DNA from 2 places in the Paenibacillus sp. FSL L8-0470 genome. Region 1 is predicted to be linked to the other one. Evidence: riboswitches for the same ligand, from Rfam matches in the RefSeq annotation. Region 1 holds a riboswitch; the other holds the start of a gene.
What was found. Region 1 has a riboswitch for thiamine pyrophosphate ahead of NST99_RS02020 (ABC transporter substrate-binding protein). Riboswitches for the same ligand answer to the same signal wherever they lie in the genome.
Positions count from the first base shown of each region.

Region 2: it holds a riboswitch for thiamine pyrophosphate, as region 1 does, so the genes downstream of both, NST99_RS14350 (ABC transporter ATP-binding protein) here and NST99_RS02020 (ABC transporter substrate-binding protein) in region 1, are expected to answer to the same signal.

Region 1 covers NZ_JBBOZM010000001.1:428,093-433,680, forward strand. Annotated here, with positions in the region: gene NST99_RS02005 (ABC transporter ATP-binding protein) at 1-790, opposite strand, end outside; gene NST99_RS02010 (ABC transporter permease) at 810-1,571, opposite strand; gene NST99_RS02015 (thiamine-binding protein) at 1,568-1,861, opposite strand; gene NST99_RS02020 (ABC transporter substrate-binding protein) at 1,902-2,972, opposite strand; TPP riboswitch at 3,098-3,208, opposite strand; gene NST99_RS02025 (hypothetical protein) at 3,282-4,679, opposite strand; gene NST99_RS02030 (sigma-70 family RNA polymerase sigma factor) at 4,657-5,262, opposite strand; gene NST99_RS02035 (hypothetical protein) at 5,342-5,588, opposite strand, start outside.
Region 2 covers NZ_JBBOZM010000001.1:3,175,281-3,180,868, reverse strand. Annotated here, with positions in the region: gene NST99_RS14365 (amino acid ABC transporter ATP-binding protein) at 1-485, opposite strand, end outside; gene NST99_RS14360 (amino acid ABC transporter permease) at 498-1,166, opposite strand; gene NST99_RS14355 (amino acid ABC transporter substrate-binding protein) at 1,221-2,054, opposite strand; TPP riboswitch at 2,203-2,306, shown strand; gene NST99_RS14350 (ABC transporter ATP-binding protein) at 2,458-3,222, shown strand; gene NST99_RS14345 (ABC transporter permease) at 3,203-3,979, shown strand; gene NST99_RS14340 (ABC transporter substrate-binding protein) at 3,976-5,037, shown strand; gene thiM (hydroxyethylthiazole kinase) at 5,157-5,588, shown strand, end outside.

The sequences.
Region 1 (5,588 bases):
TGAGCTGGAGGAATTCCGGCGAATCGGCGATTTCCTCACGGCGCGGCCGGGGAAACGGGACATCGACCGTATGCAGGACGGAGCCGGGACGTCCAGAGAACACATAGATGCGGCTGGAGAGCAGCAGCGCTTCTTCGATGTTGTGGGTGATGAACAGCACGGAGCGGCGGTTCTCCTCCCACAGCTCCAGCAGCCAGCGCTGCATTTCGCTGCGCGTCAGCGCATCCAGCGCGCTGAACGGCTCGTCCAGCAGCATCAGCTCCTGCGGCGCGAGCAGCGCCCGCAGGAAGGCAGCCCGCTGCTGCATGCCGCCCGACAGCATATGCGGGTAGGCCCGCTCGAAGCCGCCAAGGCCGACCTTGGCCAGCCAGTGGCGGGCGGTTTCCCGCGCCGCAGCCTGCGGCGCGCTCTTAAGCTCACCGGCGAGCAGGACGTTGTCCTCGATGCTTCGCCAAGGGAACAGCGCGGGCTGCTGCGGCATGTAGCTGATCTCTCCGCGCTGCCCTGTAACAAGGTTGCCGTTCATGCTTACCGTTCCGGCATCCGGCAGCTCCAGGCCCCCGATAATATGGAATAAAGTGCTTTTTCCGCAGCCTGAGGGTCCGACAATCGAGACGAATTCCTGCGGCCGCACTGTAAGGGATACGTTATCCAGCACGCGGGTTTCGCGGCGGCGGTGGGTGAAGGTTTTGGAGATTCCTTTTACCTCAAGTGCAGGCGGTAAGGTCCTGGCTTCAGGAATGCCGGCTGCTTCAGTGCCGGATGGCGGGTTATCTGTAATATGCGGCATTGTCGGCCATCCTCCTTTTCTAGGAACTTTTGCGCGGCTTCCAGCGCACCAGCCATTTCTCCAGCAGCGCGATAAGTGCGAACAGCACAAGACTGAGCAGCACGATGATGGCAATGGCGACGAATACGCGGTCTGTGCGGTAAGCGGATTTTTGCAGCAGCATGTAGTAGCCGATGCCCTTGTCAGCTCCGATCCATTCCGCGACAACAGCGCCCATTACGGCGTAGGTGGCCGAAATTTTAAGCCCCGAGAACAGGGCGGGCAGGGAGCCCGGAAGCTCCAGCTTGGTGAAGATCTGCCATTTGTTCGCGCCGGCCATCTTCATATAGTTCAGCATGGTCCGGTCGCTTTGCATCAGGCCGCCCATGGCGGCGACTGAAACCGGGAAGAAGCAGACAAGTGTAATCAGGACAACCTTCGGCAGCAGCCCGAAGCCGAACCAGATAATCAGCAGCGGCGCGAGCGCAATCGAGGGCACATTCTGACTGAGAATGAGCAGCGGGTAGAGAGCTCTCTTGAGCCAAGGCAGCAGATGCAGCAGCAGGGCAACAATAAGACCCACGCCTGTGCCGATGGGGAAGCCGATCAGGGTAAGGCGCAGCGTAGCCGCTGTATGTGCCCAAATGCCGGAAGCATTGCCCGAGGTTTCCCGGGCGATATCGCTTGGGCTGGGAAGGATCCATGACTCGATATGGAACAGGGATACCGAAACTTGCCATAACCCCAGAAAAAAGACGACCGCCACAAGGGGCGGCCAAATCTGTTTCCAATACGATCTCACGGCCGGTATTTCTCCGTCAGTTTGTCCATGCTGATTCCATTCGGGTTATGGGCGATTTTGATCTGGGAGATGACGCTCGGACTGCCTGCGGCAATCAGCGCTTCATGCATCTGGCGCACAACCTCAAGCAGCTCGGTGATGTCGCCCTCCATCGTGGTCTCCAGCGGGTTCACCTGATGTTTTACACCGGATTTCTGAATCACTTCGATGGCTTTGTCCACGTAAGGAATCGAATCCTCGTTGTTCGGAGTTTTGGGAATTACCTGAATGCTTAGCAATGTATTGGCCACAATATATCAATCCTCTCAGTTTAAATCACTTCATCCTTAATCAGTTAGCTGGCAAAAACTCATTCGTAAATGTGCTTGGAACATCCAGCGGCTGATCGAGCAGCTTCAGGCCATACATCCAGTCGGCGTAATCCTGCCAGACCTCGCTCTTCTGCTCGCCCCAGCGGACGGCATCATCCTTGTATTTCGGGCTGAGCCATTTCTGGCTGGCCAGGACCAGCTTGGGGTCCAGCTCAGGAACAGCTTTGGAAAGAATGGCTGCGGCTTCCTCCGGCTGATCAATGGCGTATTGATAACCTTTCGAGGTAGCCTTAAGGAAAGTCTTCACCAGCTCCGGATGTTCGGCAATTTCCTTCTCGCTCGTAGTCAGTACCGGCGTGTAGTAATCGAGCTGGGGTGCATAATCCTTGAGGTAGAGCATGTCGAGCGGTTCTCCGCGCAGCTCCGCTTCAATCCCGGTCCAGGCATAGAAGATCCAGGCAAAATCAATGTCGCGTTTCACGGCGGTGAAGAAGTCCGCTTCACCGATGTTCACCAGCTTCACCTTTTTCACATCTCCGCCTTCGGGGTCCATAATGGCTTTCATGGCCGCTTCTTCGGCAGGGGAACCCCAGCCGCCGTAGGTTTTGCCTTCGAAATCCTTCGGTGTCTTAATATTGCGGTTTTTCGGTGCAGCGAACCCGGAGGTATTATGCTGAATGATAGCGGCGATGGACACAAGCGGCACCTTCTGCAGGCGGGCCAGCGTCAGTGCCTCTTGGGCACTGATGCCAAAAGCGGCTTCGCCCGAGGTAACCATCGTGTCGGAACCGGCAGCGCCCGGCTGCACGATTTCAACATCCAGCCCTTCCTCTTCGTAATAGCCCAGCTCTTTTGCCGCATAAAGCCCGGTATGATTCGTATTCGGCGTCCAGTCCAGCGCGACCTTGACCTTGGTCAGCTCCTTCGGAGCGTCCGTTGCTGCCCCGGCAGTGGTTTCAGGAGCAGCGGTGCTGTTCCCGGCAGTCTCTGCCGCATTCCCCCCGGAGTTCCCATTGCTATTGCCGCATCCGGCAATGGCAAAGACCAGCATGCAGGTGAGGCTGAGCTTTAATACTTTTGTGACTCCCATTTCTCTTCTTCTCTCCTTCCAGCAACCCTAGTCTTCCAAATTCTGAATAGTCCCATACAAAAAAGGTGCCCCGAGAATCGGGACACCAGTTACTTGCGCAAGGTTGTGGCTTGGGCCATAAACGGCCGTAAGCGATTGACGATTCCTACGCTGGCATTATCCAGATCAGGTATAAGGGTCAGTATCTTGTGGGATACAATCTCAGCCGGCCAATTCCAGCACCCCTGGTACTATGAAGTTATAGGTATTGCTGTGTTCTTACGGTGTATTATAGACGCCTGCTCCATAGTTGTCCAGTAGCAACTCTGCTTAGCTATCAAGCTTCAGCGGCAGGCGCCACGGCCCTTTGAGCAGAAAATGCGGCTCGGACAGCTTAAAACGCAGCTTATCCTCCCCGGGTTTTGTTTCTAAATGGAGGGTCTTCATCACGCCGTAGGTCTGGTCCATATTCACCCAAGAGAACGAGCTGTTGTCCGCCTGCCCCGGATAGCGAATAAGAAAATGCTTCAGCGTCCGCAGCTTTGCGGCATTGAAATTCACATTCACATCGACGCTGGCAGCCGTCTCGCCGGTACGTTCAATGCGGGTGAACTCTACCGGAAAGCCCGCGATTTCCGCGCGTGTGTGGAGCATTTGCTCCTGGCCGATATCAGGCAGCGGAATCTCTACTTCTGCAGATACAGCGTCATGATCTGAAACTTCAATATAAGGAATGAAGACCGTATAAGGCCAAGCGCCCGCCCCGGCAGTCTCATGAAACCGGAAGTCGGAAGGATAGGACATGGATTCAGGCTGCTCCAGTGCCGCCTTTTCTCCTGCTGCGTTCTCTATATAGAGACCTGATCCAGGGACCAGCGGCTCCAGTCCGTAAGCATGGACAGTCAGCCCGGATTCCGCCGTCAGAGTGGGCAATAACTGGACACGGACAAGCCCGCCGCCAAGGTCCACCGGAAAAGCAGTAATCCGCACATCCTGCTGTATATCGCTTGCGCCGAGTTCCCCGAGCTCCTCAGCTGTCTTCGGAGCGGTGAGCTGTAACGGACCAACGGTTGTGCCGACCAGATGCAGGGTTAGAAGATTATCCTTCTTCAGTTGCAGCGGTTGAGTTGAACTGTAGCTGCCGTACCACTCACTCTCCGAGGACGAACGCATGTAAGAGGTGAAAGTATAGCGGTTGCCGCCGATATTTGCCTCAAATTCGCTGACTTCAGGGACTTTCCGGCCGCGAAGCGTAATACTCCCGCCAAGCTCTTGCAGGAGAACGGCATCTACGGTCAGACTTCCGTCCCCCAGAGCAATATCATAGGGTTTGCCCAGCACATAGATCCGGTCACCGGGGCTGTTCTCCACGACGGTGCCGAAGCCAGGAAGGAAACTCAGCGCCTTTCTTAACCCGGCCTGTACCTCAGGAGAGAAGGCGAGCATACCGGCAGCAATGAGTATTACCGCTGCTGCGGCCGCGAAGATATTCCGCCTCCGGGATCTCCGGGCGAAGGAACGGACGGTGTGGACAGCGGCTTCAGGCTCCAGACGGGCAAGTGTACGTGCTTTGATGCGGGCGAGCGAAGCTGTCTCCTCTTCGTCTGCCAGGTGCGGACCTTGGTTAATCTCCGGCAGTACACCTAAGGCAAGCTCCGCATCACTGAAGTTCATAGAATCAATCATTCCGAACAGGCGCTGTTCCTCAATTTTCATGTCTTTGGCCATGTTGCGCCTCCTTTCCCTGACTCTCAGACAGGCCTAGCGCCTGCTTGAGCAGCGTCCGGCAACGGTATAAGCGGCTTTCGACTGCCTTTTTACTGAGACTGAAGGTTTGCGCAAGCTGATCAAGGCTCTCATAGAGGAAATATCTGCGCAGAAACAGGCTGCGGTCCGGTTCGCCCATCTGCTGCACGCAGCCGATCAATTCACTGGCCGTCTCGCGGGAAAGAACTTCCTGTTCGGCGGAAATTTCGTTCCGTGCAGCTCCGGCAGCAGCTGCTTCCCCGGTTCCGCCCCGGCGCAGCAGCTTGCGCCTCAGATCCAGTGCTTTGTATTTGGCCAGCAGGAACAGCCAGGTGCGGAAGGAGGCACGCTCGGGCTCATAACGGCTGATTCCGCTCCATGCCGCCATAAACACATCGCTCACACATTCCTCAACATCCTCCGCGCTTCCGGTGCCGGACAGAATACGCCGGACCAGTCTCTGCACATCGGGGCCAAAGAGATCAATCGCTTCTGCGAGTGCCTTTTTATCTTTGTTTTTGAACCGCCCGGCCCATGCCAGGCTGTCATTTGGATTGAACGTCATAGGCAACCTCCGGCGTATATACTATTCAATACTACGTCGCCCGAAGGGCAAATCACTCATGATAGTTTCCGGAAGCTTATCAATCCTTGGTATAAAATCTTTTTCTGCGGCGGCTGCGGATTCCGTTCCACAGCTCTTTCAGCGTCAGGAGGATGCTGACGAGGATCCCGGTGAAGGTGAGCAGCAGTGCCAAATATTCAAAAGGAGAGTATTCCAGCATTTTGCTCCATTCAATGCGTCCCTTCAAGTCTTCAATAACCTGGTTCATCCCGTAGATGCCGCTCACCACTGTAAAGACAGTCAGAATCATCAGCAGCGTATCCCGG
Region 2 (5,588 bases), 2.7 Mb from region 1:
TCGGGATCGACCGCCATCGCCCGGGCAATGGCCACACGCTGCTGCTGGCCGCCGGACAGCTGATGGGGATAAGCATCCGCTTTATCACTGAGGCCTACCTTGGCTAGCAGTTCTATTCCCCGCTTCCTGGCTTCCTCCTTGCTGCGTTTCTGTACAGTAACCTGCGCCTCCATTACATTGCCAAGCGCAGTCATATGCGGAAACAGGTTGTAGGACTGAAAAACCATCCCTGTTTTTTGACGGATGGCCATCAGTGTCTTATGAGGAATTTTCCTGTTTTGCGTAAATTCCAGGCTTAATTCCCCCAGCGACAGGCTACCCTGATCCGGTATTTCCAGCAGATTAAAACAGCGAAGGAGCGTTGTTTTGCCGGAGCCGGAGGGCCCGATAATCACCAGAACCTTGCCATGCTCCATGCTGAGCTCGATACCTTTTAACACCTGTAGCGAACCGAAGAATTTGTGCAGGCCGCGAATTTCAATCAAGTGATTTCCTCCTTATCTCGCCGAATAACGGTCAAACCGCTGTTCCAGGGCATTTTGCAGCGCGGACAGCACGGAGCAGAACAGCAGGTAGAATAATGCAGCCTCACTATAGAGCAGCAGCGGTTCGTAGGTGGTCGCCGTGATCTGCTGCGCTGTTTTGAACATCTCTACATACGTAATGCTTGCTGCCAGGGAGGTATCCTTTACGAGACTGATAAAAGAGTTCGACAAGGGCGGAACCGATACACGCGCCGCTTGAGGCAGAATAATCCGCCGCAGTGCCTGCCCCCGGCTCATTCCGACGGAAAAGGCAGCTTCCCATTGGCCTTTATGTATGGACAGGATGGCTGCCCGGACAATTTCCGAAGAATAGGCTCCAACACTGAGTGTAAAACCGATTACAGCGGCTATAAAAGGATCCAGCACAATCCCTGCCGCCGGAAGTCCATAAAAGATAATAAAGAGCTGCACCAGCAGCGGTGTCCCGCGGATTACCCAAACGTAGAACCGGGCGATCAGCTTCGGGATTCTCCATGAGGAGAGACGGAACAGCGCGGTAAAAACAGCTAGCAGCAATCCAAGAGCGAAGGAAACAAGCGCCAGCGGAAGGGTATAAGCCACCCCCGCTTTAAACAGGGGCAGCAGTGAATCCATGAAAATTCCAATTTTCCGGTCATCCATCGTTCAGACATCCTTTTTGGACACTCGGCTGCATCTTCGCACCAGTTCCATTTGTTATTTGGACACATCCGCCCCAAAGTAATTCTCCGATATTTTCAGATAGGTTCCATCGCTCTTCATTTCAGCCAGCGCATCGCTGACAGCATTAACCAGCTCTTCGTTTCCTTTGAGGAAAACTGCCGCACTCTGCGATCCCTCGGCCGTTTCATCCACCTGCTTGATCTTCGCATCGGGTTTTTGCTTCTTTAAGTCGAGATAGGACAAACCGTCATTTACAGTCGCATCAATCCGGCCCGAGGTCAGCAGGTCTATGGCCTGGTTGAAGCCATCCACAGCGACGATCTCCGCACCGTTCTCCCGGGCGATATCGGACAGGTTACTGGTCAGCGATTGACCTGCCTTCTTGCCTTTAAGGTCCGCGAAGGCTGTAATATCCTTGTTATCCTCGCGCACGATCAGCACACCCTTGGAGACGATATACGGCTCAGAGAAATCATATTTCACCTTGCGTTCATCCGTGATCGAAACCTCGTTGAATATCGTATCAAAACGTTTGGCATCCATGCCGGCAAACAGGCCATCCCATTGGGTCTCTACAAATTCGGGTTCCACCCCCAGCCGTTTCGTAATCTCCTTGGCAATCTCCACATCAAAACCGGTAAGCTTGCCCTCTGCATCATGAAAAGTAAACGGAGCATATGTCCCTTCCGTACCAATACGCAGCTTGCCACTCGCTTTAACAGCTTCCAGTGAGTTCTGCCCGGCCGGAGCCGCCGCTCCTTCTGTGGGCGCGGCAGTAGCCGCAGGCGCTGTATTGTTATTATTGCCGCATGCCCCTGCCGCAAGCAGGGTTAGCAGCAGCAGGATAGTCAGACTAAGCTTCTTCATCACATGATCCCCTTTCAAAATCCCTATATTTTCACTGCATGGACACTTGCTTATCTTGCCCAAAAGTACTGCCGCTTCATCAATTTTTTTACATCTTCAGTCCGGATATGGTATATTAATTAGCAATTGCAAATTCAATATTGACCTGTTATTTCACTAGGGGAGTCGGCCGACTGAGACGGAGCTTTAAGCTCCGGACCCTTGGAACCTGATCTGGATCATACCAGCGGAGGGAAGTGGAGCAGAATTGTTCAGCGGAGCCGCACTAAGCTAACTGACTGTGACGTTCAGACCCATTTATTTCCTCCGGAAATGAATGGGTCTTTCTTGTGTTTGCTGTTGCCGCCGATCAGACAAGTATCGTCAAACAAACTACGCCCGTAGGAGGTTTCCACATTCCAATATGCTCACTATAACCAACCTGGCTTATTCGTTTGCAGCGACTAGGAATCCGGTATTCTCCGGTCTTTCAATGACCGTCCGCCAAGGCGAATTCATTTCCGTTGTTGGAGCCAGCGGCTGCGGGAAAAGCACACTGTTCAAAATCATTGCCGGCCTGCTAGAGCCATCCGGGGGTGAAATAACCGTACATGGACGCTGCTCTCCTTCGACACGCCCGCGGCTTGGACAGATCGCTTATATGCCGCAGCAGGATCTGCTGCTGCCTTGGAGGACCGTGCTGGACAATTGCCTGCTTCCCTGGGAGCTGAAGCAGGACTCCAGCCGGCATGAGGCACTCGCCCGGATCCGCGGAATGCTGGACCGCTTTGGCCTTTCCGGCAAGGAAAATGCTTATCCGCAGGAGCTGTCCGGCGGGATGCGCCAGCGGGTCGCCCTGCTGCGCACACTAGCTGCAGGCAACGAACTGCTGCTGCTTGACGAGCCGTTTGGAGCGCTGGACGCGATCACCAAACGGGAGATGCACCGCTGGCTGCTGGAGCTGTGGGGCGGGCTCGATAAGTCCGTTCTGTTCATCACTCATGATCTTGAAGAAGCACTGCTGCTCAGCGACCGGATTTATTTGATGACCGGCGGCTCTGGCGGCGGACTGCAGGAGCTGATCGTCACTTTGCCAAGACCCAGACATTACAAAATGAATTATGAACCGCAGTTTGTTGCCCTGCGGGAGGATTTGGAGCGTAGATTGCATGAGAGCTCTATGGTATAAGAAACAGCTGCGGACTTATGGCCCCTTTCTACTGCTTGTGGGGCTGCTTATTGCGGCATGGGAGATCACAGCACAGCTGAACATGATCCCTTCATTTATTCTCCCGGCGCCAAGTGCAATCTGGACAGCGCTGATTGAAAAGCGGGGGCTGCTGTTCGGAGAGCATTTACCCGCCACGTTGCAGGAGACACTGACCGGGTTTGCCCTCTCGGTTGTTTGCGGAACACTGCTGGGTACCGGCATGCATATGTTCGCTCCGCTCGCCAAAGCACTTTATCCCATGCTGATTATCAGCCAGACCATTCCGCTGATCGCGCTCTCACCTATTTTTATTATGTGGTTCGGCTATACCCTGTGGGGCAAGGTTGCTGTCGTCTTTCTGACTGCCTTTTTCCCGGTTGTGGTAGCCGTCTATGACGGCCTGCGGCAAAGCGGCAGCCTGTACAGAGACCTGCTCCTGACGCTTGGGGCAAACCGCTGGCAGATTCTGCGCAAGACACAAATTCCGCTGGCGCTGCCCTCCTTTTTCTCCGGACTTAAGCTGTCCATCGTCTACTGTGTGATCGGAGCGACGATCGGGGAATGGCTGGGCGGCAGCCGGGGGCTTGGTTATTTCAGCCGCCGGATGGCCGGCAATCTGCAAAGTGCAGAAATGTTCGCCGCCGTTTTGCTGCTGTCCGCTTTGGGTGTAGCCTTGTTTCTCAGTATCGCTGTGCTCGAAAAACTCATTTTGCAGAAAAGAGGATTTTACCGATGACCCATCCTAAGCTGTATCGCAATCATTCCACACATAAGAAAATACACCGCCTTATTCCATACTTCTTCTTGTTATTGTGCCTGCTTACCCTCTTAAGCGGCTGCACCAGCGCAAAAGACCCGGATACCTCCGCCGCTTCTTCAGAGAATTCCAGCGACAAACCACACAAGCTGACTATAATGCTCGACTGGTATCCGAACGCTGTTCATTCCTTCCTGTATGCTGCTCAGCAGAATGGCTATTTTGCCGAAGAAGGGCTTGAGGTGGACATTCAAATGCCGGCGGACAGCAATGATGCTTTGAAGCTTGTCGCCGCAGGCAAAGTCGATCTGGCTCTCAGCTACCAACCACAGGTACTAATGGCGCGGGGTGAAGGAATACCTGTAAAATCTGTCGCAGCGCTCGTAAGGCATCCGCTCAATCATCTTCTGGTCCCCGCAGAGAGCGGGATAACCGGCCCGAAAGAGCTCACAGGCAAAAATGCCGGATACTCCTCCATTCCCTTGTATGAAGCGATGCTCCGGACAATGGTCAAATACGACGGAGGCGATCCAGCTTCACTGAACCTGATTGATGTTGGATTCGATCTTATTCCTGCCCTTTCTACCGGACGCGCAGACGGCATTATCGGCGGATTTATAAATCATGAGGCATTGATATTGGAAAAAGAAGGACACCCCGTCACTTCATTCGATCCGACGGACTACGGAGTACCGGACTATTATGAGCTTGTACTTGTTGCCAGTGAACAGAGCTTGTTGGATTCTGAGGAGGACTACCGGAGGTTCATGAATGCGGCACGCAAAGGACAGCAATTCGTACAGGAACAGCCTCAGCAGGCACTTGAAATATTGTTTGCACACGAAGACGCTACCGCCCCGCTCGACCAAGCAATCGAGAGAAAAAGTCTGGAAATCCTTCTGCCGCTGATGGATGCAGGAAAACTGCCTTTTGGACAGCAGGAGGAGAAATCCTGGGAGAACGTGCACACGTGGCTGTCCGAGAACGGACTGTTGACCGGAGAAATGGACAGCAAGGAAGCTTTTATTAATCTGTAGGAGCTATATTCTAAGGGCCGAAGTTTAGAGATTCATGTATGGGGACTTTTGTAGGGGACATATATCGTGGACCATTCGTTACGGGAACTAATCCAGAGGTACTTTGAGGAGGACTACTAATGAGTTATTTAGCTAAATTACGTGAAGTCAATCCGCTGGTGCACAACATCACCAACATTGTGGTGGCCAACTTTACCGCCAACGGGCTGCTGGCCCTGGGGGCTTCACCCTTCATGGCTGATGCCCATGAGGAGGTGGCGGACATCGCCGCGATGTCGGGAGCTGTCGTGCTTAACATCGGCACGCTGAACGAGCATGCCATCACCTCGATGGTGCTGGCCGGGCAAGCGGCTGGGCGCCATAAGGTACCGCTGGTGCTGGACCCGGTTGGAGCCGGTGCTACCGCCTACCGCACCGAGGTCACGCATAAGCTGGTCCAGCAGCTGCACATTACCGCCCTGCGCGGCAATGTTGCTGAGGTAGCCCATGTTGCCGGGGAAAGCTGGGCCATCAAGGGCGTTGATGCCGGTGCGGGCGATGGCGATGTCATC